Regions from separate parts of the Aureimonas populi genome, predicted to be linked through region 1. Evidence: predicted binding sites of a transcription regulator. Region 1 holds the regulator's gene; each other region holds the start of a gene.

What was found. Region 1 encodes LexA, which represses DNA repair genes until DNA is damaged. Its sites were predicted from a motif close to TGTTCNNNNTGTGTTCNG; they were not measured.
Region 2: a site for LexA is predicted at 2,874-2,891, ahead of J7654_RS16565 (ATP-dependent helicase). Genes of this name have one in related genera too.
Region 3: a site for LexA is predicted at 3,518-3,535, ahead of J7654_RS14840 (PA0069 family radical SAM protein). Genes of this name have one in related genera too.
Region 4: a site for LexA is predicted at 2,622-2,639, ahead of J7654_RS18050 (YifB family Mg chelatase-like AAA ATPase). Genes of this name have one in related genera too.

Annotation. Positions count from the first base shown of each region.
Region 1 covers NZ_CP072611.1:2,691,795-2,697,464, reverse strand. The annotation lists gene trpD (anthranilate phosphoribosyltransferase) at 1-222, shown strand, start outside; gene trpC (indole-3-glycerol phosphate synthase TrpC) at 219-1,016, shown strand; gene moaC (cyclic pyranopterin monophosphate synthase MoaC) at 1,013-1,501, shown strand; gene J7654_RS12700 (molybdopterin molybdotransferase MoeA) at 1,498-2,709, shown strand; gene lexA (transcriptional repressor LexA) at 2,784-3,491, shown strand; gene J7654_RS12690 (ComEC/Rec2 family competence protein) at 3,514-5,670, opposite strand, start outside.
Region 2 covers NZ_CP072611.1:3,470,665-3,476,334, reverse strand. The annotation lists gene J7654_RS16570 (NAD-dependent epimerase/dehydratase family protein) at 1-114, shown strand, start outside; gene J7654_RS16565 (ATP-dependent helicase) at 124-2,847, opposite strand; gene J7654_RS16560 (AsmA family protein) at 2,984-5,670, shown strand, end outside.
Region 3 covers NZ_CP072611.1:3,134,619-3,140,288, forward strand. The annotation lists gene J7654_RS14820 (tetratricopeptide repeat protein) at 1-1,450, shown strand, start outside; gene J7654_RS14825 (4-(cytidine 5'-diphospho)-2-C-methyl-D-erythritol kinase) at 1,458-2,357, shown strand; gene moaB (molybdenum cofactor biosynthesis protein B) at 2,354-2,902, shown strand; gene J7654_RS14835 (glycosyltransferase family protein) at 2,954-3,466, opposite strand; gene J7654_RS14840 (PA0069 family radical SAM protein) at 3,582-4,739, shown strand; gene J7654_RS14845 (ribonuclease HII) at 4,845-5,540, shown strand; gene J7654_RS14850 (F0F1 ATP synthase subunit B family protein) at 5,624-5,670, opposite strand, start outside.
Region 4 covers NZ_CP072611.1:3,779,779-3,785,448, forward strand. The annotation lists gene J7654_RS18045 (adenosine kinase) at 1-971, shown strand, start outside; gene J7654_RS18050 (YifB family Mg chelatase-like AAA ATPase) at 1,017-2,549, opposite strand; gene J7654_RS18055 (SH3 domain-containing protein) at 2,701-3,297, opposite strand; gene gshB (glutathione synthase) at 3,395-4,333, opposite strand; gene J7654_RS18065 (potassium transporter Kup) at 4,395-5,670, opposite strand, start outside.

The DNA of each region.
Region 1 (5,670 bases):
GAAAACGCGCTCGCCTTGCGCGCCGTGCTCGATGGCCGGGAAGGCGCCTATCGCGACATCGTGCGCCTCAATGCCGGCGGGGCGCTGGTCGTCGCGGGCCGGGCCTCGGACCTTGCCGAGGGGATTTCCATGGCGACCGAATCGATCGACACGGGCGCGGCGCGCGATGCGCTGGCCCGGCTCGTGGACGCGACCGGCCGCGCGGCGGGCGAAGGGGCATGAGCGACATTCTCTCCCGGATCGGAGCCTACAAGCGCGAAGAGATCGCCCGCGCACGACAAGCCGTGCCGCTGGGCGAGCTGGAGCGGCGGATCGCCGAAAGGGACGCGCCGCGCGGCTTCGAGCGCGCCATCCGCTCCACGCTGGATAAGGGTCGCTTCGCGCTGATCGCGGAGGTGAAGAAGGCAAGCCCCTCCAAGGGCCTGATCCGCCCGGATTTCGACCCGCCTGCCCTGGCGAAGGCCTATGAGCGCGGCGGCGCGACATGCCTCAGCGTTCTGACGGACGCGCCCTCCTTTCAGGGGCACGCTTCCTTCCTCACGGCTGCCCGGGATGCGACGGCACTGCCCGCGCTGCGAAAGGACTTCCTCTTCGACCCCTATCAGGTGGCCGAAGCGCGAGCATGGGGCGGGGACGCCATTCTGGTGATCATGGCGGCGGTGGAGGACAGCCTTGCCGCCGAACTCGAGTCGGCCGCCCTGCATCACGGGCTCGATGTCCTGATCGAGGTTCACGACGAGGCGGAGCTGGAGCGCGCCCTGAAGCTGGCGTCCCCCCTGATCGGCATCAACAACCGCAACCTGCGCACTTTCGAAACGGATCTGGCAACCTCCGAGCGCCTTGCGCCGCTTGTGCCAGAGGATCGGATCGTGGTGGGCGAGAGCGGGATCAACCTGAATGTGGACTGCCTGCGGCTGAGGAAGGCCGGGATCGGCACGATCCTGGTCGGCGAGAGCCTGATGCGCCACGAGGACGTGGAGGCCGCCACGCGCGCTTTGCTGGGGGATATCCGATGAAGCCGGACGCGCCGGGCCTGACGCATCTGGACGCCACCGGCGCGGCTTCGATGGTCGACGTGGGCGACAAGGCGGAAACGATGCGCGTCGCACGGGCCGAGGGATTGGTGACGATGCGTTCCGAGACACTCGACCTCATCCTTTCGGGGCAGGCGAAGAAGGGCGATGTCATCTCCATCGCGCGCATCGCCGGCATAATGGCGGCCAAGAAGACGTCCGATCTCATCCCTTTGTGCCATCCGCTGATGCTCGACAAGGTGGGCGTGGAGATCGAGGCGGAGCCCTCCCTGCCGGGTTTGCGCGTTACCGCCACGGCCAGGCTCTCGGGCAAGACGGGCGTGGAGATGGAAGCACTGACGGCCGTTTCAGTCGCCTGCCTCACCGTCTACGACATGGCAAAGGCTGTCGATCGGTCGATGCAGATCACCGCCATCCGCCTCCTGGAGAAGTCCGGCGGCCGTTCGGGCGACTGGGCGGCGGAATGAGCCTTCTGCCGCTGGAAGCCGCGCTCGAACGACTCCTCTCCGACGTTTCGCCCATCACCGACGAGGAGCTTGTTCCGCTGCGCGAGGCCACCGGCCGGGTTCTGGCATGTGACGTGAGCGCACTTCGCACCCAGCCGGATTTCAACGCCTCGGCCATGGACGGCTACGCAGTGCGATCCGCACAGACGGCCTCGCCTCCATCCGTGCTGTCGGTCATAGGCGAATCGGCCGCCGGCCACGCCTTCGGCGGCCGGATACAGGATGGCGAGGCCGTTCGTATCTTCACAGGCGCGCCCGTGCCCGACGGGGCCGACGCCGTTCTGATCCAGGAGGATGCCGAGCGGCTCGGCGAACGTCAGGTGCGCGTTCTTGCCGTCGTCATGCCCGGCGAGAACGTCCGCCCCGCCGGCAACGATTTTCGACAGGGCGACGTGCTCCTTCAGCGACATGCGCGCTTGACGCCCGGTGCCGTGGCGCTGGGCGCGAGCGGCGGCCATCCCCGCCTGCCCGCCCTGCGTCGTCCCCGCGTGGCCATCCTCGCCACGGGCTCCGAACTGGTCGAGCCCGGCGCGCCACTCGGCCCCTCGCAGATCGTCGCCTCGAACAGCTACGGCCTGGCTGCTCTCGTCGAGGCGAATGGGGGGGAGGTTCTGGATTGCGGCATCGCGCCCGACCGGGTGGGCGACATCCGCGCGCAGATAGACCGCGCCTTGCGCGACGGCGCCGACATCTTCGTCTCCATCGGCGGCGCATCCGTCGGCGACCACGATCTCGCGGCGAAAGCTTTCGAGGAATCGGGGGCAACACTCGACTTCTGGAAGGTGGCCATGCGGCCCGGCAAGCCCCTGATGGCCGGGCGCCTCGGGCCGATGCGGCTTCTCGGCCTGCCCGGTAACCCTTCCTCCTGCATGGTCGCGGCCACGCTGTTCCTGCGTCCCCTGCTCCGCCGCCTCGCGTGCCTGCCTCCCATCGTCGAGAGAACCGGGCGCCTCGGCAGCGGGATGCGCGCGAATGGCGTGCGCGCCGATTTCGTCAGATCGATGCTGAACCCCGCGGGCGACCGCGAAACGCCGGAAGTCCTGCCGCTCGACAGGCAGGATTCCTCGCTCCTTTCAATCTACGCCCGTGCGCAGGTCCTCATCCACCGCCCTCCCCACGCGCCCCCGGCCAGCCCAGGGGACGCCTGCCGTTTCGTCGTTCTGGACTGACGGGTCCTTGCGGAACACAACTAGAACAGATAGGTTTGTTCAGGTTTTGTTTTTGATTCTGCGGGGCCGCCTCGATGCTGACGCGCAAGCAGCACGATCTTCTTCTCTTCATTCACGAGCGGTTGCAGGCTGCCGGCGTTCCGCCATCCTTCGACGAGATGAAGGACGCGCTCGAACTGAAGTCCAAGTCGGGCATTCATCGGCTCATCACGGCACTGGAGGAGCGCGGCTTCATTCGCCGCCTTCCCAATCGCGCCCGGGCGCTGGAAATCCTGCGGCTGCCCGAAGGCAGCGCCAAGCCGGCGCGCCCGGCCGGCGGCTTCAAGCCGAGCATCGTGGGCGGTGCCCGTGCACCGGCGGCGGAAAAGAAGGGCATGGGCGCGCATGAGGCCGCCAATGATGGCGTGAGTGTCCCCGTCATGGGCCGCATCGCGGCGGGCGTGCCCATCTCGGCCATCCAGAACAACACGCGGCACGTCACCCTGCCCGCCGACCTGATTGGCGGCGGGGAGCATTACGCACTCGATGTGGCCGGCGATTCGATGATCGAGGCGGGAATTCTCGACGGCGATACGGTCATCATCCGGCGCGGCGATACGGCCAGCCCGGGAGAGATCGTGGTCGCACTGGTGGACGACGAGGAAGCCACGCTCAAGCGGTTTCGGCGCAAGGGCGACAGGATTGCCCTGGAAGCGGCCAATCCAGCCTACGAGACACGCATCTTCGGCGCTGACCAGGTGAAGGTGCAGGGCAAGCTCGTCGGGCTGATCCGCCGGTATTAAGGCCGAACTGTCGGCTGGCACGCTATTCGGCGGTGGCGGTGCGGGGGGATGCTGATGCGTCCCGCTCCGGGTTGCGCCAGAACTCCGGCCATGGCGCATGGCGGTGCCTGTTCCATTCGCGTGGCTCCGCCGCGATGGAAGGCGTGACAACGGCCCGGCCGGTTTGCGGATCGGCGGAAACGGCGAGAGAACCGGTACGCCGCAAGCTTCGCAGCGTGACGAGGTGCGCCCCGCTGCGGCATTGCGAAAGTCGGATCGCGCGGGAGACGATGGCGACATCCGTGGTGTCGCAGAGAAGTCCCGTCTTCTCGTAGTCCTCGGTCCATCCCACCCTCAACCCGCTGCGCGTCGTGGCCCGGCAGATATTCTCCGTGCAGGTGAAGGCGCCGGGCGAGGTGTCACGGTGCGTGTTCTCTTCGCGCGGATAGGCCTCCGGGAAGGCGCGGCTCCATTGGCTGTCGACGAAGCCGTTCGGCCGCTCCTTCAGATGGGCAAGTCCGCCTTCCTCGCCCACCAGGGCAAGCTGCTTGCCGTCTTCGAAGATCAGGAGTTCGGGCGGCTCGCGGCGATCGGGTGCGAGGGTCAGGCCGACCAAGGCCAGGGGCAAGGCGATCCACCTCAGGCGGCTTGCGAAGAAACAGAGCGAAAGCACCGCAGCCGAAAGCAGAACGAGGCCCGATTTCGTCATGAGCCCGGTCGTGCGGTCGGGAAACCAGGCTGCGAGGATTTCGGCCATACGGAAGACGAGAGTGAGGCCATGGCCCATGGCCTGCCACACCGGCGAATCCAGCCCGAAGGGCATCAGCAGAACCGCGATCAAGGCCGCCGGCATGATCCAGAAGCTGAAGAGCGGCATGATCGCGACATTGGCGATGAGGCCGCCGAGAAGGGCGGCGCGCTGGAAATGATAGACGCCGTAGGGCGCCGTGGCTCCTCCGGCGATAAGCGAGGACAAGGCGAGCGCCATAGTCGCAAGGGCAGCCCCCGCGAGTACGCCGCGCGGTGGCCCCGCCCTGCGCTGCCTGCGCCTGTTCCACCAGCGCATCAAAGCGCCGTAGGCGCCGATCAGGGCGGCCGTCGCGGCGAAGGACATCTGGAAGCTTGCCGTCAGCACCGCATGGGGGCTGATCGCGATGACGATCATCGCGGCGATGGCGACGTTGCGCAGCGTTAATGCGGGCCGATCCAGGAGCACGGCGCCGAGCATGATCACCAGCATGATATAGGAGCGTTGCGTCGCCACGTTGTCGCCGGCGATGAGAAGGTAGGCCGTGGACACCGCGAGCGCGACCAGCGCGGCCATCTTCTTGGTGGAGACGAGGAGCGGCACGGCCGGAAGCAGCGACAGGATCGCGCGCACCGATAGCATGGTGAAGCCGGCGATAAGGGCCATGTGGAAGCCGGAGATCGACAGCACGTGCGCGAGGCCCGTTATGCGCAGCCATTCGTCCACCTCGGCGGGGATGCCGGCGCGCTCGCCCGTAACGAGGGCCGAGGCCACCGCGCCTTCCGCACCCTCCACCACGCCTCGAATCCGCTCGGCCATGGCCACGCGCGTGCGCGCCACCCGTTCCAGGAAGGTCAGGTCCTGCGGCTCGCCGATGAAGGGCTCGGGCGCGCCAAGCGAGAAGCCATAGGCGCCGAGCCCCTGGAAGAACGGCACGAAGGAAAAGTCGTAAGCCCCCGGAAAGGCCGGCCCGGATGGCGGGCGCAGACGGACGAGCCCGACATAAGTACCGCCGACCGGAATGAGCGCGTGACGGCTCGTGACGACGATGCGAACGCGCTCGGGCGGGCGGGAGAGAACGGGCCGCTCGGTCGAGAGGATATCGAGCACGTATCGCACGCGACTGCGATCGTCGATGTCCCTCCACTTTACACGCCCCTCGATTCGAACCGTCGCCTCGCCGGAGAAAATCGTGGTGTGGGTGCGCGCCAGTTCCGCGTGGGCGAGAAGCATCCCGCACGCGGCGGCAAGAGCGACCAGCCAGAGCGGCCGCCACGCCGTGCCGGGGCGCGAGATGAGGAAGGCGCCGCCCAGCAGCGCCGCGAGCGCCGCAGTGGCGGAGAGCGGGGCGCGGATGTCGGCGCCGTAGAAGAGCGCCAGACCGATGATGAGGCCGAGCGGAGTGATGAAGAAGCTGGAGCGGGCGCGCTCTTCCACTTCCAGTTCGCGCCG
Region 2 (5,670 bases), 780 kb from region 1:
ATGGAGGAGGGCGGCGAAAACTGGCGGAAGCGCTTTCCCGTTCTCGCCAGCTATCCCTACGAGCTGTTCGACTATGCGGCGGAAGACAGGTTCCTGGCGACCGGCATCCTCTAGCCGACGCGCTCAAATCGCGTCGACGAAGCCGTCCAGCACCCGCTTCTGGCCCGCCTTGTCGAAATCGACGGTGAGCTTGTTGCCTTCCACCACCGCCACCGTGCCATTGCCGAATTTCAGGTGGAACACCCGGTCGCCCACGCCGAAGCGACTTTCCTCCACCGCCACGGACTTGGCCACAAGCTCGCCGGAGATTTCGCGCGGGCCGCCGTTTCGCGCCGAGGAATAGAGCCCGGCCCCCTTGCGCGGCGGCTCGTTGCGGCCGCGCCCGTGGCTGGCGGAGAAGGGCTCCGTCAGCCGGCCGGCAAAGCCCGAGCGGTCGAAGGCGGTGGGCTCCCTTTCGGCGCCTGCCGCTCCCCCGTCCCGCGCGATGTAGCGGTCGGCCCGCGAAGCGGCGTCCGGGCGGCGGGCGCGAAGGTTCTGCCCCGTCGCGCCGTTCTCGTCGTAGGAGACCGTGCGGTCCTTGTGGCTGGCGTGCGCGCCGCCGGAGGCGGCCTGCGCCCTGCGCCAGCCCGGCGTCTGGTAGGAGGAGGCGGAGAAGGCGTTCTGGTCCCAGCGGCTGGCGCCATAGTCGCCGAAGCCGCGCGCGCCATAGCCGCCGTAGGATGAGGAGGCTTCGATCACATCGACATGCTCCTCGGGCAGCTCGTCCAGGAAGCGCGAGGGGATGGTGGACTGCCAGAGGCCGTGAATGCGCCGGTTCGAGACGAACCAGAGCTTCACGCGCTTCTTGCCGCGCGTGAGGCCGACATAGGCGAGGCGGCGCTCCTCCTCCAGCCCGGAGCGGCCGCCCTCGTCGAGCGAGCGCTGGTGCGGGAAGAGGCCTTCCTCCCAGCCGGGCAGGAACACCGTCTCGAATTCCAGACCCTTGGCCGAGTGCAGCGTCATGATGGACACGGCGTCCAGCTCCTCGGCATGTTCCGCGTCCATCACCAGCGCCACGTGCTCCAGGAAGGAGGGCAGGCTCTCATACTCGTCCATGGAGCGGACGAGTTCCTTCAGGTTCTCCAGCCGCCCCGGCGCCTCGGCCGAACGGTCGTTCTGCCACATGCCCGTATAGCCGCTCTCGTCCAGCACCATCTCGGCAAGATCGGTATGGCGCATGGTGGAAAGCTGGTCGGACCAGCGGGTGAAATTCGCCACCACCTCCGCCAGCGCGGCGCGGGGCTTGGGCTTCAGTTCGTCCGTCGTCACCAGCTCGGCGGCGGCGGCCAGCAGCGGAATGCCCCTGGCCCTGGCGAAATCGTGCAGAAGCCGGATCGCGGCATCGCCCAGCCCGCGCTTGGGCGTGTTCACGATGCGCTCGAAGGCCAGATCGTCCGCCGGCTGGCAGATGCAGCGCAGATAGGCCATCGCATCGCGGATCTCGAGCCGCTCGTAGAAGCGCGGGCCGCCGATGACACGATAGTTCAGGCCCAGCGTGACGAAACGGTCCTCGAACTCGCGCATTTGAAACGACGCGCGAACAAGGATAGCCATATCGTTGAGAAGATGGCCTTTTCGCTGGAGCTGCTCGATCTCCTCGCCGACGGCCCTGGCCTCCTCCTCCGAATCCCAGGCGGCGGTAACGGTGACCTTCTCGTCCTCGGGGTCGGATTTCTCGGTGAACAGCGTCTTGCCGAGCCGGTCCTCGTTATGCGCGATGAGATGGCCGGCGGCGCCCAGGATATGGGCGGTGGAGCGGTAGTTGCGCTCCAGCCGCACCACCGCCGCCCCCGGAAAGTCCTTCTCGAAGCGCAGGATGTTGTCCACCTCCGCCCCGCGCCAGCCATAGATCGACTGGTCGTCGTCGCCCACGCAGCAGACGTTGACTTCGCTCCCGCCGCCGCCGCCGAGCGGCTCGCTTCGCGGGGGCGTGCCATCGGGCGCGACGGCCGTTCGGCCTTGCGTCGTGTCGCCCGGAAGGGTGCTGCGCTCGGTCTTCGGGCGCTGGGCCAGCAGGCGCAGCCAGAGATATTGCGCGACGTTGGTGTCCTGGTACTCGTCCACCAGGATGTAGCGGAAGCGCCTGTGATAGTCGGCCAGGATGTCCTTGTGCTCGGACAGGATGCGGATGGGGTGCAGGAGGAGGTCGCCGAAATCGGCGGCGTTGAGTTGCACGAGGCGGTCCTGATAGGCGCGGTAGAGCTCGCGCCCGCGCCCGTTGGCGAAGGCCCGCGCATCGCCCTCCGGTATCTTCTCCGGCGTCAGGCCCTTGTTCTTCCAGCCGTCCATCAAATTGGCGAAGGTGCGGGCCGGCCAGCGCTTGTCGTCGAGATTCTCGGCCTGGATCAATTGCTTGATGAGGCGGATCTGGTCGTCGGTGTCGAGGATGGTAAAGTTCGACTTCAGGCCCACCAGCTCGGCGTGGCGCCGCAGGATCTTCACGCCGATGGAGTGGAAGGTGCCGAGCCACGGCATCCCCTCCACCGCCTCGCCGACCAGAAGGCCGATGCGCGTCTTCATCTCGCGCGCGGCCTTGTTGGTGAAGGTGACGGCGAGAATCTGAGAGGGATAGGCACGCCCCGTGGCCAGGATATGCGCGATGCGCGTCGTCAGGACGCGCGTCTTGCCCGTGCCCGCGCCGGCCAGCACCAGCACCGGCCCCTCGGTGGTTTCCACCGCCAGGCGCTGCTCGGGGTTCAGCCCCGCCAGATAGTCCGGCGCGGCGCCGGCCGCCGGCCCGCGCGCGGCCATGGCGCGCTGCGAGATGGAGAGGCCTTTCGCGGGTGGGCTGTTCGGAGAGTCGCTCATCGCGTCCCTATTTAAGCCATTCGGCCAGGAACACTAGTGGAACGCCCGCCACGTTTCGTGTCGCCGGAAGGCTCGACAAAGCTCAAGGGTTCTGGCCTAACCTCCATCGAACGCTCAAGGGAAAGGAGGCGGCCGGTTGAGGATCTTCATCGCGATCGGCGGTCTCGTCGTTCTCCTCCTCTGCGCCGCGCTCGTGGTCCCGCTCTTCGTCGACTGGACGGCCTTTCGCGAGGATTTCGAGCGAGAGGCGAGCCGCGCCCTGGGCCAGCCTGTGCGCGTGGCGGGCGAGGCGGAGGCGCGGCTCCTGCCGTTCCCCTCGCTGACCTTCACCGATGTGGTCGTCGGCCCGGACGGGGCGGAGCCGGTAATGACGCTGGAGCGCTTCCGCATGGATGCGGAGCTGGCGCCCTATCTTTCCGGCGAGATCCGCATCTTCCAGATGCGCCTGGAATCGCCGCATCTGCGCGTGAAGCTGGGGGCCGATGGCCGGCCCGCCGGCCCGCCGCTCGCCGGCGCGACGGGGTCCAACGTGATCCTGGAGAATGTGGAGATCACCAACGGGCGCGTCAGCCTGCAGAACCGGGAGACGGGGCGCACGCGCGAGCTTGCGGGCATCGAGGCGCAGCTTTCGGCCCAGACCCTGAGCGGCCCCTTCGCGGGGGGCGGCGCGCTTTCGCTCGACGGGCGGCCCTTCACCTTCTCGCTGGCCTCCGGGCGCATCGCGCCGGAGGGCGAGTGGCCCTTGCGGCTGACCCTTTCCTCCGCGCCGCTCGGCGCGTCCTTCATGTTCGACGGCACGACGCTCGTGGGCGACGGCGCGCTGGACTTTTCCGGCGGTTTCGAGTTGGTCTCGCCCCTGCCGGGGGAGGAGGCGGGGACGCTGCCGCCCGTGCGGCTGACCAGCGCGCTGGCGCTGACGCCGCGCCGGGCCGAGTTCACCTCCATGCGCGCCGAGATCGGGGGCGGCGAGCGGCCCTATGTGCTGAGCGGGGAGGGTTCGCTCGACATCGCCGACATTCCGCACTTCACGCTCTCCTTGCAGGGCGAGCAGGTGGATGTGGACGCGCTGCCGGGCGCCACGCCGGGCGAGGGGGGCGCCGCGCCGGACTTTCCCGCCCGCGCCGAGGCGGTGCGCCGCACGCTGGCCGCCATCCCGCCGGTGGAGATTCCCGGCGAGATCGAGCTGGTGCTGCCGGTGGTGACGGCGGGCGACACCACGATCCGCAACACGCGCTTCCGGGGCTCGCCGACGGGTGGGGGATGGGCGATCCGCGAACTTTCCGCCGAACTGCCGGGGCGCACCCTCGTGGAAGCCTCCGGGCTGATGACGGTGCGCGAATCGCTCGGCTTTGCCGGCGACCTTCTCGTGGCCGCGCGCCAGCCTGGGCGCTTTGCCTCCTGGCTGACGGGCACGGCGGCCGAGCCGGCCGTGGCGGCGCTGAGCCGCGCCGGCTTCTCGGGCCGGGTCCGCCTGAGCGAACGCGAGCAGGTGTTCGAATCGCTGGAGGTCGATGTCGGCGGCCAGCGGCTGGTGGGCCGGCTGGAGCGCGGTGGCGAGCCGGGCGCGCGCCAGCTTTCCGCCGACCTTGCCGGCGAGGCGGCCGATCTCGACGCCTTCCTCGCCTTCGCGCGGGTCTTCTCGGGCGGCGCGGAGATCATCGAGCCGGTGGAGGCGATGGACCTGCGCATCGACGCCGGGCCCGTTTCCCTCGCCGGCTACCAGGCGGACACGCTGGCGGCGGACTTCTCCTTCGCCGACGACCTCCTCGACCTGCGCAGCCTGATCGTTGAGGGCCTTGCCGGCATGACACTGGACGCGCGCGGCACGGTGGCGGAACTGTCCACATCGCCGAGGCCCGACCTCGCGTTCGAGCTCGGCGCAGAGGATTCGGCGCAGGCCGCCGGGCTTCTCGTGCGCGCCTTTCCCGACCACCCCATCATGGATACGCTGGCCGTCCGCCTGCGCCCGCTGGGCGCGCTCGCCGTTTCCGGCGTCGTTTCCGCCCCGCCGGATGCGGAATCCGGCGCGTTGCGGGTCAGCCTCGAAGGGCAGGCGGGCGAGACGCAGCTCGCGCTCACGGCGCAAGCCGGGGAGGGCCTCGCAGCGCTTCGCGAGGGCGGGCGTTTCGAGGCGAATGCGAGCCTTTCGAGCGAGGAGCCCGGCCTGCTTCTGTCGCAACTGGGGCTGGCCGGCATCGACCTCGGCCTGCCGGCTCCGCTCACGGTCACGGCCTCCCTTTCGGGCGAGGACATCTCGGCCGCGCGGACCGAGCTGGCGCTGAGCGCGCCCGGCTCGCAGGCGTCGCTGAGCGGCACCACGGGGTTCGACGCGTCCGGCCTCGCCTCGGCCGATCTCGACCTTCGCGCCTCCAGCGAGGACGCCTCGCTCTGGCTCGTGGCTTCCGGCACCGCCTTCGGCCAGGGGCTGGACGCGGTGCCGCTGGACCTTTCCGCCCGGCTCGGCTGGACGCGGGAGGGATGGCGGCTGGAGGGGATCGAGGGAACGGTGGTGCAGACGGGGATCGCCGGCGCCCTCGCGGCGGATGCGGGCGGGCCCGTGGGCGGCGGCCTTTCCCTCTCCGACCTGTCGCTGCCCTGGCTGGCGACGGTCGTCTATGCCGGCCCACCGGACGGCGGCGCCGGGGAGGGCTGGCCGGAGCAGCCCTTCGGCTCCTCGCTTCTGCCGCGAACCGCGTTCGTGGTCGATCTGGAGGCCGGGCGGCTCGATTTGGGCGGCGGGGCCGAGGCGCGCGATTTCACGGCGACGGTCGAGGGCGGCGCCGACCGCCTGCGCCTTCTGGATGCCGCCGCGAGCCTTGCCGG
Region 3 (5,670 bases), 440 kb from region 1:
CGCAAGGGCGCAGGAGGCGGTGGAGCAGCTCGCCATCTCCGACCCCAGCGAGCTCGACAGCCTGCTCGTGGGCCATCTGGCCGCTTGGGCGGAGGCCGGCGACGGCCGCTTCGATGACGCGATCAAGCGGGTGGACGAGATCAACGGCGCGCCGTGGTTCGCGATCTTCAACCTCTACCAGAAGGGGCTTCTGGCCGAGTTGCAAGGCGAGCCGGCCGAGGCGCGCCGGGTGCTGACCCTGCTTCTCGACGACGCCGCCTCCGTCCAGACCTCGCCGGATGCCTATCTGGCCGCCGCCGAGGCGCTGGCCCGGGTGGAAGCGCGCGCGGGCGACGAGGCGGCGGCGCTGGCCGCGGCCGAGCGCGGGCTGGAACTGGCCCCCACCTACGACCCGCTCCTGCATCTTCGCGGGCAGATCGAGGCCGGCGAGGAGATCGCTCCCACGCTGGCCTCCGCCCGCGACGGCGCGGCCGAGGCGCTGTACATCCTCGGCCAGGCGATCAATCGCGGCGACGGGCAGCAGGTCGCGCTCCTGTATTTCCAGTTCGCGCAGGCGGTGGCGGACACCTCCTCGCCCAAGCTCCTCACGGCCCTGGCCGGCATTGCCGAGCGCGCGAGCCGGATCGATCTGGCCATCTCCTATTACGAGCAGATTCCCGAAACCTCACCCTACCGGCGCACGGCCGAACTCCAGATGGGCCTCGACCTCTGGTATGCCGACCGTAAGGAGGAATCCCTGAAGCATCTGGAGCGGGCGGTCGCGGCCTATCCGGACGATTTGCAGGCGCATCTGGCGCTCTCCGACGTCCTGTCCGCCAGCAAGGAATATGCGCGCGCGGCCGAGATCCTGGAGCGGGCGCTGAAGATCGCGCCCGAGGACGGGGCGAACAACTGGAACATCTACTACCAGCGCGGCATCGCCTATGAGCGCCTGAAGGAGTGGGACAAGGCCGAGCCCAATTTCCGCCGGGCGCTGGAGCTTTCGCCCAACCAGCCGCAGGTGCTGAACTATCTCGGCTACTCCTGGGTGGACATGAACCGCAATCTCGAGGAGGGCCTCGAGATGATCCGCACCGCCGTCGACCTGCGGCCCAACGACGGCTACATCATCGATTCGCTCGGTTGGGCCTATTACCGGCTGGAGCGCTTCGAGGAGGCGGTGGAGCAACTGGAGCGCGCCGTGCTCATCACCCCCGCCGACCCCACGATCAACGACCATCTGGGCGATGCCTACTGGCGCGTCGGGCGCGAGCGCGAAGCCCGCTTCCAGTGGGAGCGCGCACTGAGGGGCACGCCAGAGCCCGAGCCGGACGTGGCGGAGAAGATTCGCGCCAAGCTGGCCGACGGGCTCGGCCCGGTGGGCTCCGACGTCGGGCACGAGAACGAGGCGCCTGCCGAGCGGGCCGCGAACACGCCGGCCGAGCAGGGCGACGCCAGCCGCCCCAACTGAGGCCGGCATGGACGCCTCTTCCATGACGGGCGCGGCGGCGCACGACTTGCTCGCCCCTGCCAAGATCAATCTGTCGCTGCATGTCGTCGGCCGCCGGGCCGACGGTTATCATCTTCTGGATGGGCTGGTGGTCTTCGCGCGCGAGGGCGACCGGCTCATCGCCCGGCCCGCCGCGCAGGACGAGTTGCAGGTGCGCGGGCCTTTCGCGGCCCATGTTCCCGTTGCCGGCAACAGCCTTTTCAAGGCCCTGGAGCTGGCGCGCGAGATCGCCCGCGCGCGCGGCATCACGATTCCCGCCCTTTCGCTGACGCTGGAGAAGAACCTGCCCGTCGCCTCGGGCATCGGGGGCGGGTCCTCGGATGCGGCCTCGCTCATGCGCCATCTGGGCGTGCTCCATCCCTCGCTGGCCGCCGAGATCGCAAGCGCCTCCATCCGTCTCGGCGCGGACGTGCCGATGTGCCTGGCGGGCCGCCCCGTGCGCATTCGCGGGATCGGCGAGGTGCTGGAACCGCTGGCCGCCCTGCCGGCCCTGCCGATGGTCCTCGTCAATCCGGGCATCGCGATGGAGACGCCCGCCGTCTTCCGGGCGCTGGCCGGGCGTGTCGCGCACGAGCCCCCGCCCCTTCCCGCCGGCGGCTTTCAGGATATTGCCGCGCTCGCCTCCTATCTCGCCACCTGCCGCAATGATCTGGAGGAGCCGGCGCGGCGCCTCGTGCCTGCGATCTCCACGGTCGTGGAAGAGCTGACCGCCACAGGGCCGCTGCTGGCACGCATGTCGGGTTCGGGCGCGAGTGTCTTCGGCCTCTATGCGAGCGAAGCCGAAGCGGCGCGCGCGGCGCATGCCATCGCGCGGAACCGGCCCCGATGGTGGGTGCGCGCCACGCGAAGCGAGGAGACGAGAGCTTGAGCACCGATGATCGCCCCTTCATCGCCCTGTCCATCGCGGTCCTCACCGTGTCGGACACCCGCACCATGGACGACGACCGTTCCGGCGGGACACTCGCGGCGCGGATCGCGGAGGCCGGGCACCGCGTGGCCGACCGGCGGATCGTGCCGGACGATGTCGAGGCGATCCGCGAAACGGTGGTGGCCTGGACGAAGGATCCGGCCGTGGACGTCGTCCTGACGACGGGCGGCACAGGCTTTACCGGCCGCGACGTGACGCCCGAGGCGCTGGAGCCGCTGTTCGACAAGCGGATGGACGGCTTCTCCGCCGTCTTCCACCGCATTTCCTTCGACAAGATCGGGGTTTCGACCATCCAGTCCCGCGCCACGGCCGGCCTGGTGAACGCGACCTTCGTCTTCGCGCTGCCCGGCTCTCCCGGCGCCTGCCGCGATGGCTGGGACCATATCCTCAAGGACCAGCTCGACTACCGCCACCGGCCCTGCAATTTCGTGGAAATCATGCCGAGGCTGGACGAGCACCTGCGCCGGGACGGACGTTCCGCCTGAAGGCGCGGGAGAGGCTCAGCGGGGCCTGACGAAGGCCTCTGGCGGTCGCTCTCAGCGCCGCTCGGGAGCGGCCTGCGTCAGCCCCACGTCGATCCGCACGGCCGCCCAGGAGCGAGCAAGATCCGCCAGCGTGGGCGAGGCGCCCCGCGCCTCGACGAGGAGACGCTTGGGTGCGAGGACGCCCGAAGCGAGACTGGCGGGCCCTCGCAGGGGGAGTGCAAAGGCCAGGAAGCGGCTGCGGGAGAAGCTGGCGGGCCGCCCTCGGCCGGACGCGATGTGAAGCGCCACCGCATCGGTCCACCCCTGCCCGAGCCGCGCGCCGGCGGAGAGAAGCAGCACCCACTCCCCCTTGGCGCCGAGGAGGGCGGCCGAAAGATCGGGCGGACGGCAGATGGAGCAGCCGGCATGATCGGCCACCACGCGCGCCTGCTCTCCCATCCCCTCGTCCACGACCGTCACATCGCGCAACAGCCCCTCCACCGCACCGGGCACGAGGCTCGCTAGGGTCGAAGCGAGGCGGGCGGGCTCATCCCGCGACTGGATGAAGGCGCTGAGCATGGCCACCCGATTAACCGAGGACGCCCCCTTGCGCCAGCAAAAGCGGCACACCATTTTTGTTCTTGTATTGTTCTTTTGTTCGCGTTAGGACTTTGTTCACAACAGCCAAGGGAGTGTTCCCATGCAGGAGATCGCGACGGCCGACAAGGCCGCCTTCTCCCGGGCGAACGGGATCGACATCGCCAACCGAATGGTCGAGGAGTCCGGCCTGCGCGTGGGGATGGACCGTCGGCGCGGCCGTGGCGCGGGGCTGAACCCCAGCGGTCGCTTCGAGCCTTTCGCCCGCGCGGCCTTCGACGATGGCTGGGGCACGATCGAGGACTTGCCGCCCTTCAGGACGGAGGTTCAGGTCGAGAAACCGAAGACGATCATCACGCGGAACGCATCGCCCGATATTTCCTTCGACCGCTCGATCAACCCCTATCGCGGCTGCGAGCACGGCTGCGTCTATTGCTTCGCCCGGCCCACGCACGCCTATATGGGCATGTCGCCCGGCCTCGATTTCGAATCGCGCCTGTTCGTGAAGCCGAACGCGCCTGAGCTTCTGGAGGCGGAGCTTTCGAAGCCCGGCTACGAGGTGAAGTCGATCGCCATCGGCACGAACACCGATCCTTACCAGCCGATCGAGAAGAAGTGGGGCGTCATGCGCCGTATTCTCGAGGTGCTGGAGGCGGCGAATCATCCGGTCGGCATCGTGACGAAGTCCGCCCTCGTCACGCGCGACATCGACATTCTCTCCCGGATGGCGGCCAAGGGCCTGGTGCGCGTGGCGCTGTCGGTGACGACGCTCGACCGGAAGCTGGCCCGCGTGATGGAGCCGCGCGCGGCAACGCCGGCCAAGCGCTTCGAAACCGTGAAGGCCCTCAGCGAGGCCGGCATTCCCACCATGGTCATGACCGCACCGATCATTCCGGGCCTGACCGATTGCGAGATCGAGCGACTGCTGGAGGCGGCGCACGCAGCCGGGGCGCGCCACGCCGGCTATGTGCTGCTGCGCCTGCCGCTGGAGGTTTCGCCGCTCTTCAAGGACTGGCTGCTGCGCCACTACCCGGATCGATACCGCCACGTCCTGAACCTTCTGCGTTCCATGCGAGACGGCAAGGATTACGACGCGGAATGGGGCAAGCGGATGCGCGGCAGCGGCCCCTACGCCATGCAGATCCGCCGGCGCTTCGAGCTGGCCTCCAGGCGCCTCGGCCTCGATCAGGAGCGCGCGCCCTTGCGCTGCGATTTGTTTCACGCGCCGAAGAGCGCGGGAGTGCAACTCGCCCTCCTCTAGCACTCGATTGCCTCCGGCGTTCCTCGTCGCCGGTGGCAAGCCTTCCGCCCGCCTATGGGCGGAAGGCTTGCGGAGAATCGGACGATGGAAGAGTCTCGCCGCAACATGACTCGCCCTTGCTCCGATTCTCCGCTCCTCCCTTCCCTGCCCGTCCCCGGCGAGCCGGCGTCGCCTTTGCCTCATCCGGGACCGGATTACGCCCTGGAGGAGGCCCGGCTGGCCCGTGGCGCCCGGCTTGTCGCGGGTATCGACGAAGCCGGGCGCGGTCCGCTGGCCGGCCCGGTCGTCACCGCGGCAGTCATCCTGAAGGCGGGCGCGATTCCCGACGGGCTGGACGATTCCAAGAAGATGGCGCCAGAGGATCGCGAGCGCCTGTTTCCGGAAATCCTGCGCTGGGCGACCGTATCGGTCGCCTCGTCGAGCGCGGGCGAGATCGATCGCCTGAACATCCGCCAGGCGACGCTGCTGGCCATGTGCCGCGCCTTTGCCGGCCTGGGAACCGCGCCCTGCCATGCGCTGATCGACGGGCGCGACGTGCCCTTGCCGCTGCTGGCCAAGGCGAGCGCGATCGTCGGCGGGGATGCGCGAAGCCTCTCCATCGCCGCCGCCTCCATCGTCGCCAAGGTGACGCGCGACCGGATCATGGCCCGCTTGTGCGCCAGCTTTCCGGCGTACGGTTTCAGCCGCCACATGGGCTACGCGACGAAGCAGCATCTTGGAGCCCTGGAGCAGCATGGCCCCTGCCCCTACCACCGCATGAGCTTCCGCCCCATCAGGCCGCCGGAATCGCTGCTCGTCTGAGCGCGGTCGCCCGGCCCATGCCCCGCAAACGAAAACGCCGGCTCGAAAGCCGGCGTTTTCGTAGATGATACGGGGCTCGAACGTCAGTTCAGACGACGGCGAACTTCCTCGATGGAGCGCTCGGTGGTGC
Region 4 (5,670 bases), 1.1 Mb from region 1:
CGCAGACCGACGAGGCGACACTGGCTCGCCTGAAGGTCCAGAAAAGCGCGATGACGCTCGTGGACACGGATCGCGCGCTGGAGCTCTACGACGCGATGGGGCCGGCGGTGGAGATGTCGGGCGGCAGCGCCGGCAACACGGTGTCCGGGCTGGTAAGCCTCGGCGGCACGGGCGCCTATTTCGGCAAGGTCTCGAACGACGAGCTGGGCCGCATCTTCGCGCACGACATCCACGCGCTCGGTGTCCATTTCGAAAGCGCCCCGCTTGCGGGCGACCCGCCCACCGCGCGCTCGATGATCTTCGTCACGCCGGACGGCGAGCGCTCGATGAACACCTATCTGGGCGCCTGCACCGAGCTGACGCCCGAGGATATCGACCCCGCCATCGTGGCGGCCGCGCGCGTCACCTATTTCGAGGGCTATCTCTGGGACCAGCCGAGCGCCAAGGCGGCCATCGTCAAGGCCGCGCAGCTTGCCCATGAGGCGGGGCGCGAGGTGGCCATGACGCTGTCGGACGCCTTCTGCGTGGGGCGCTACCGCGCGGAGTTCCTCGAACTGATGCGCTCGGGCAAGGTCGACATCGTCTTCGCCAACGAGGCCGAGGCGCTGTCGCTCTACGAGACGCAGGATTTCGAGGAGGCGCTGGAGAAGATCGGCGCCGACACCCACCGTCTCGCCATCGTCACCCGCTCCGAAAAGGGCTGCGTCGTGGTGAAGGGCGCCGAGCGCCAGGCCTTCCCGGCAAGCCGCGTCGAGCGGCTGCTCGATACCACCGGGGCCGGCGACCTCTTCGCCTCGGGCTTCCTGCGCGGCTACACGGCCGGCCTTGGCCATGCCGACTGCGCCGCGCTCGGCGCCATCGCCGCCGGGCATATCATCGAGCAGATCGGCCCTCGCCCACAGCGCCCCTTGCGCGACCTGCCCCAGGCGGCCGCGATCCTGGCCAGGATCGGAGAAAGGAAGGACGCCTGAGGGGCGAGGCACGCGAGGCGGTGGCCCCGCCGATTCGCCTGCCCTTCACGCCGCGTTCCGCAAACGCTCCCCCGCCATGCGGTAGGAGATCGCCTCGGCCAGATGCACGCGCCGCACGGCCGCCTCGCCCTCCAGATCCGCCAGCGTGCGCGCCACCTTGAGGATGCGGTGATAGGCGCGGGCCGAGAGCTTCATGCGCTCCGCCGCCTCGCTGAGCAGCGCCTGCCCGCTTTCATCCATCATCGCGATCCGCTCCACCAGCGCGGCCGGGCATTCCGCGTTGCAGCCGATGCCCGGCGTGGCCAGCGCGGTGAAGCGCGCGCTCTGGATGGCGCGCGCCCGTTCCACCCGCGCCTTCACCGTGGCCGAGGTTTCGCTGGCGCCGGGGCGGATGAGGTCCGCCGCCGTCACGGCCGGCACCTCCACCCGCAGATCGATGCGGTCCAGCAGCGGGCCCGAGAGGCGGGCCTGATAGTCGCTCGCGCAGCGCGGGCCCCGCGCGCAGCTATGGCCCGGCTCGCCGGCCATGCCGCAGCGGCAGGGGTTCATCGCCGCCACGAGCTGGAAGCGCGCCGGATAGGAGACGCGATGGTTGGCGCGCGCGATGACGCTCACGCCCGATTCCAGCGGCTGGCGCAGCGAATCGAGCACGGCTGGCGAAAACTCGGGAAACTCGTCGAGAAAGAGAACGCCGCGATGGGCGAGCGACACCTCCCCCGGCCGCGCCCTCAGCCCGCCGCCGACCAGGGCGGCCATGGAAGCCGAGTGATGGGGCGCGCGAAAGGGCCGGCGGTCCGAAAGGCGGCCGCCCGGCAGTTCCCCCGCCACCGAAGCGATCATCGACACTTCCAGAAGCTCGCTTGGGCCGAGCGGCGGCAGGAGCGAGGGCAGTCGCGCGGCCAGCATGGACTTGCCGGAACCGGGCGGACCGACCATCAGGAGATTGTGCCCGCCGGCCGCCGCCACTTCCAGCGCGCGCTTGGCCACCGCCTGCCCCTTGATATCGGCGAGATCGGGCATCGCCGCCGCATCCTCGCGGATGGCCGGCCGGGGCCGGCCGAGAACCTGCGTGCCGCGAAAATGGTTGGCGAGCTGGATGAGGCTGCGAGGAGCGAGAATGGCCATGTCGGGGCTGGCCCAGGCCGCTTCCGGACCGCAGGCCGCCGGGCAGATCAGGCCGAGGCCCCGCGCATTGGCGCCCACCGCCGCCGGAAGCGCGCCGGCCACGGGCGCCAGCGTTCCGTCCAGCGACAATTCGCCGATCACGCAGAAGCCGGAGAGCGCATCGGCCGGAATCGCGTCGAGCGCAGCCATCAGCCCGAGCGCGATGGGCAGGTCGTAATGGCTGCCCTCCTTGGGCAGGTCGGCGGGCGCCAGATTGACCGTCACCTTCTTGGGCGGCATGGACAGGCCGGAGGCGTGCAGCGCGGCCTGCACCCGCTCCCGGCTCTCCGTCACGGCCTTGTCGGCAAGGCCCACGATCTGCATGCCCATCTTGCCGGGCGCCACCATCACCTCGACATCGACGGGAACCGCCTCGACGCCCTGGAACGCCACGGTTGCGACCCGCGCGATCATGATGCCACCTCGCCCTGCCGGCGTGCCGAACCCAACGCGCACACGCCTCACGCGCAAGGCTAGACGTTTCGCGGGATCGAAACAAGAACGGGCCGGGAACGAATCGCCCCCGGCCCGCCGTTTTCCTCAAAGCTTGCGAAAAGGTAAAATCTTACCGATCGCGGCGGTCCTCCCAGCGGCGGTCGTCCCGCCCGCGATTATCGCCACGCCGGTCGTCGTCCCGGCGATCCCAGCCGCCGCGCCGGTCGTCATCGCGGCGATGCGACTCGCCGCGCCGGTCGTCGCGCTCACGCCAGTCGGGGCGGCGGTCGTCGCGTCGGTTCCAGTCGCCCCGGCGCGGGCCGTCGTGAATGGAGCGATAACGCTCACGGTCGCGGTAGAAGGAGCGGCCCTGGTAATGGCGGTCCCAGTAATTGCCGAAGGAGAAGCTGACGACCGGCGGCCCCACACGCTCCACGAAGCGCGGGCCGCTGTAGCGGGTGCCGCGATAGGTCTGTGCGAGATAGTTCGACGACATCCAGCCGCGATAGCCGCGATAGGTGACGTCGCACCACGAGCGGTTCGACAGGCAGCCGTGAACCTCCACGGCGGCCCCGCCGCGCACCACGTCCACCGCCGGATAGGCGGTGGAGGGGCCCGAGCGCAAATTGACGTTGGTCGTGGCGATGGCCGGCGCCGCCGAGGCGATGGCCGGAACCATCAGCGCCCCGGCCAGCGCCAGCGAGCGGATGAGCGTTCTGTTCAGCATGGGGTGTCTCCCTCCGATGAGCTTGACGCCAAAATGGCACGCGCAAACCGAACGATCCCGGAACGCCCCGTTCATCGAGCGTTCAAGAACCGCAGGCTCAGCGCCTGGCTTCCACCGCATCCCAGAAGAGGCTGGCGATATCGGCGCCGCCGAAGCGCTTCACCTCCCGGATGCCGGTCGGCGAGGTGACGTTGATCTCGGTGAGATAGTCGCCGATCACGTCGATGCCCACGAAGATCTGGCCCCGCTGCTTCAGCGCGGGGCCGATGGCCTCGCAAATCTCGCGCTCGCGGTCCGTCAGCTCCGTCGCCTCCGCGCGCCCGCCCACATGCATGTTGGAGCGCGCGTCCGTCTCGGACGGCACGCGGTTGATCGCGCCCACCGGCTCCCCGTCGATGAGGATGATGCGCTTGTCGCCTTTGCGCACGTCCGGCAGATAGCGCTGGACGATAAAGGGCTCGCGGAACAGGAGCGCGAAGGTCTCCATGAAGGAGGAGAGGTTGCGGTCCTCCCGCGTCAGGTGGAACACGCCCGCCCCGCCATTTCCGTAGAGCGGCTTCATGACGATCTCGCCATGCTCGGCGCGGAAGGCGGCGACTTCCTCCGGGTCCTTGGTGATCAGGGTCTCCGGCATGAGATGGGGGAACTCGGTGACGAAAATCTTCTCGGGCATGTTGCGCACCCAGGCGGGGTCGTTGACCACCAGCGTCCGGGGGTGGATGCGCTCCAGGAGGTGCGTCGAGGTGATGTAGTTCATGTCGAAGGGCGGGTCCTGGCGCAGGAGCACCACGTCCATGGTGGAGAGGTCGGTGCGCTCCGGCTGGCCGAGCGTGAAGTGCCGGCCCTGCTCCTCCTGGAGCTTCATCGTCTCCACGCGCGCCGAGACCACGCCGTCGCGGAAGCTCAGGCGGTCGGGCGTGTAGTGGAAGAGCCGGTGGCCGCGCCGTTCCGCTTCCAGGCACAGGGCGAAGGTCGAATCGCCCTTGATGGTGATCGAGGAGACATGGTCCATCTGGACCGCGACCTTCAGAGCCATGGCACATCCTTCCGAGAGGCTTTCCGTGCCCCGCGTTAGCCGGGCATGGGGCGCTTGTCCATCAGATCGCGAGTTGCTGGCCCATCTCCACCACGCGGTTGGTGGGCAGGCGGTAGAACTGCGTGGCGTCGGCGACCTGCCCGTTAAGCGCGATGTAGAGACGGTCCTGCCAGTTCGGCATTCCCCGCCCCGGAAGCGCCCTCAACGAGCGGCGCGACAGGAAGAAGGAGGTGGACATGATCTCGAACGCCAGCCCCTTGCGCCGCGCCAGCGCCAGCGCGGCGGGCACGTTGGGCTCCTCCATATAGCCGAAGGTCACGGTGACGAGGCTGAACCGCGCATTGATCGGCTCGATCCGCAGGCGCTCGCCTTCGCCCACGCGCGGGCGGTCGGCGGTGCGCACCGTGAGGATCAGGTTCCGCTCGTGCAGCACACCGTTGTGCTTCAGATTGTGCAGGAGCGAGGAGGGCGCGACCTGCGGGTCGGCCGTCATGAACACGGCCATGCCGCGCGCGGTGGCCGGCGGGGAGCGCTCCAGCATCGCGGCCAGCCTGTCCATCGGCACGGCGTCGCGCTGCGCCTTGTCGGCGACCAGCCGCGTGCCGCGCACGAAGGTGCCCATCACCACAAGCAGCACCACGGCCAGCCCCACAGGTACGTAGCCGCCATCGGCGATCTTGGTGAGATTGGCGCCTAGAAACAGCGTCTCCAGCGCCACGATGGGCGCCATGACGAGCACGATCCGCGGCACCGCCCATCCCCATGCCTGGCGAAAGACGATGACCGCCAGGATGGAGGTCGCCATCATGTTGCCCGCGACGGCGATGCCGTAGGCCCCGGCCAGTTCGCCCGAGGAGCCGAAGAACAGGACGAGGCCGACGACGCCGAGATAGATCAGGAAGTTCACCCTCGGGATATAGATCTGGCCCGCATGCTCGTCCGACGTATGGCGCACCTCCATGCGTGGCAGCAGCCCGAGCTGGATGGCCTGATGGGTGAGCGAGAAGGCGCCTGTGATGACCGCCTGCGCGGCGATGACGGTGGCCAGCGTGGCCAGGATCACCAGCGGGGCGAGCGCCCATGAGGGCGCGAGCAGGAAGAACGGGTTCTCCACCGCCCCGGGGTCGGAGAGGATCAGTGCCCCCTGCCCCAGATAGTTGAGCGCCAGCGCCGGGAAGACCAGCGTGCCCCAGGCGAAGCGGATCGGCGCGCGGCCGAAATGACCGAGATCGGCATAGAGCGCCTCGGCCCCCGTCACCGCCAGGAAGACGGTGCCCAGGATCGCCAGCGCCGTCAGCCCGTGATCGGCGACGAAGCCGAGCGCCGCGAGCGGGTTG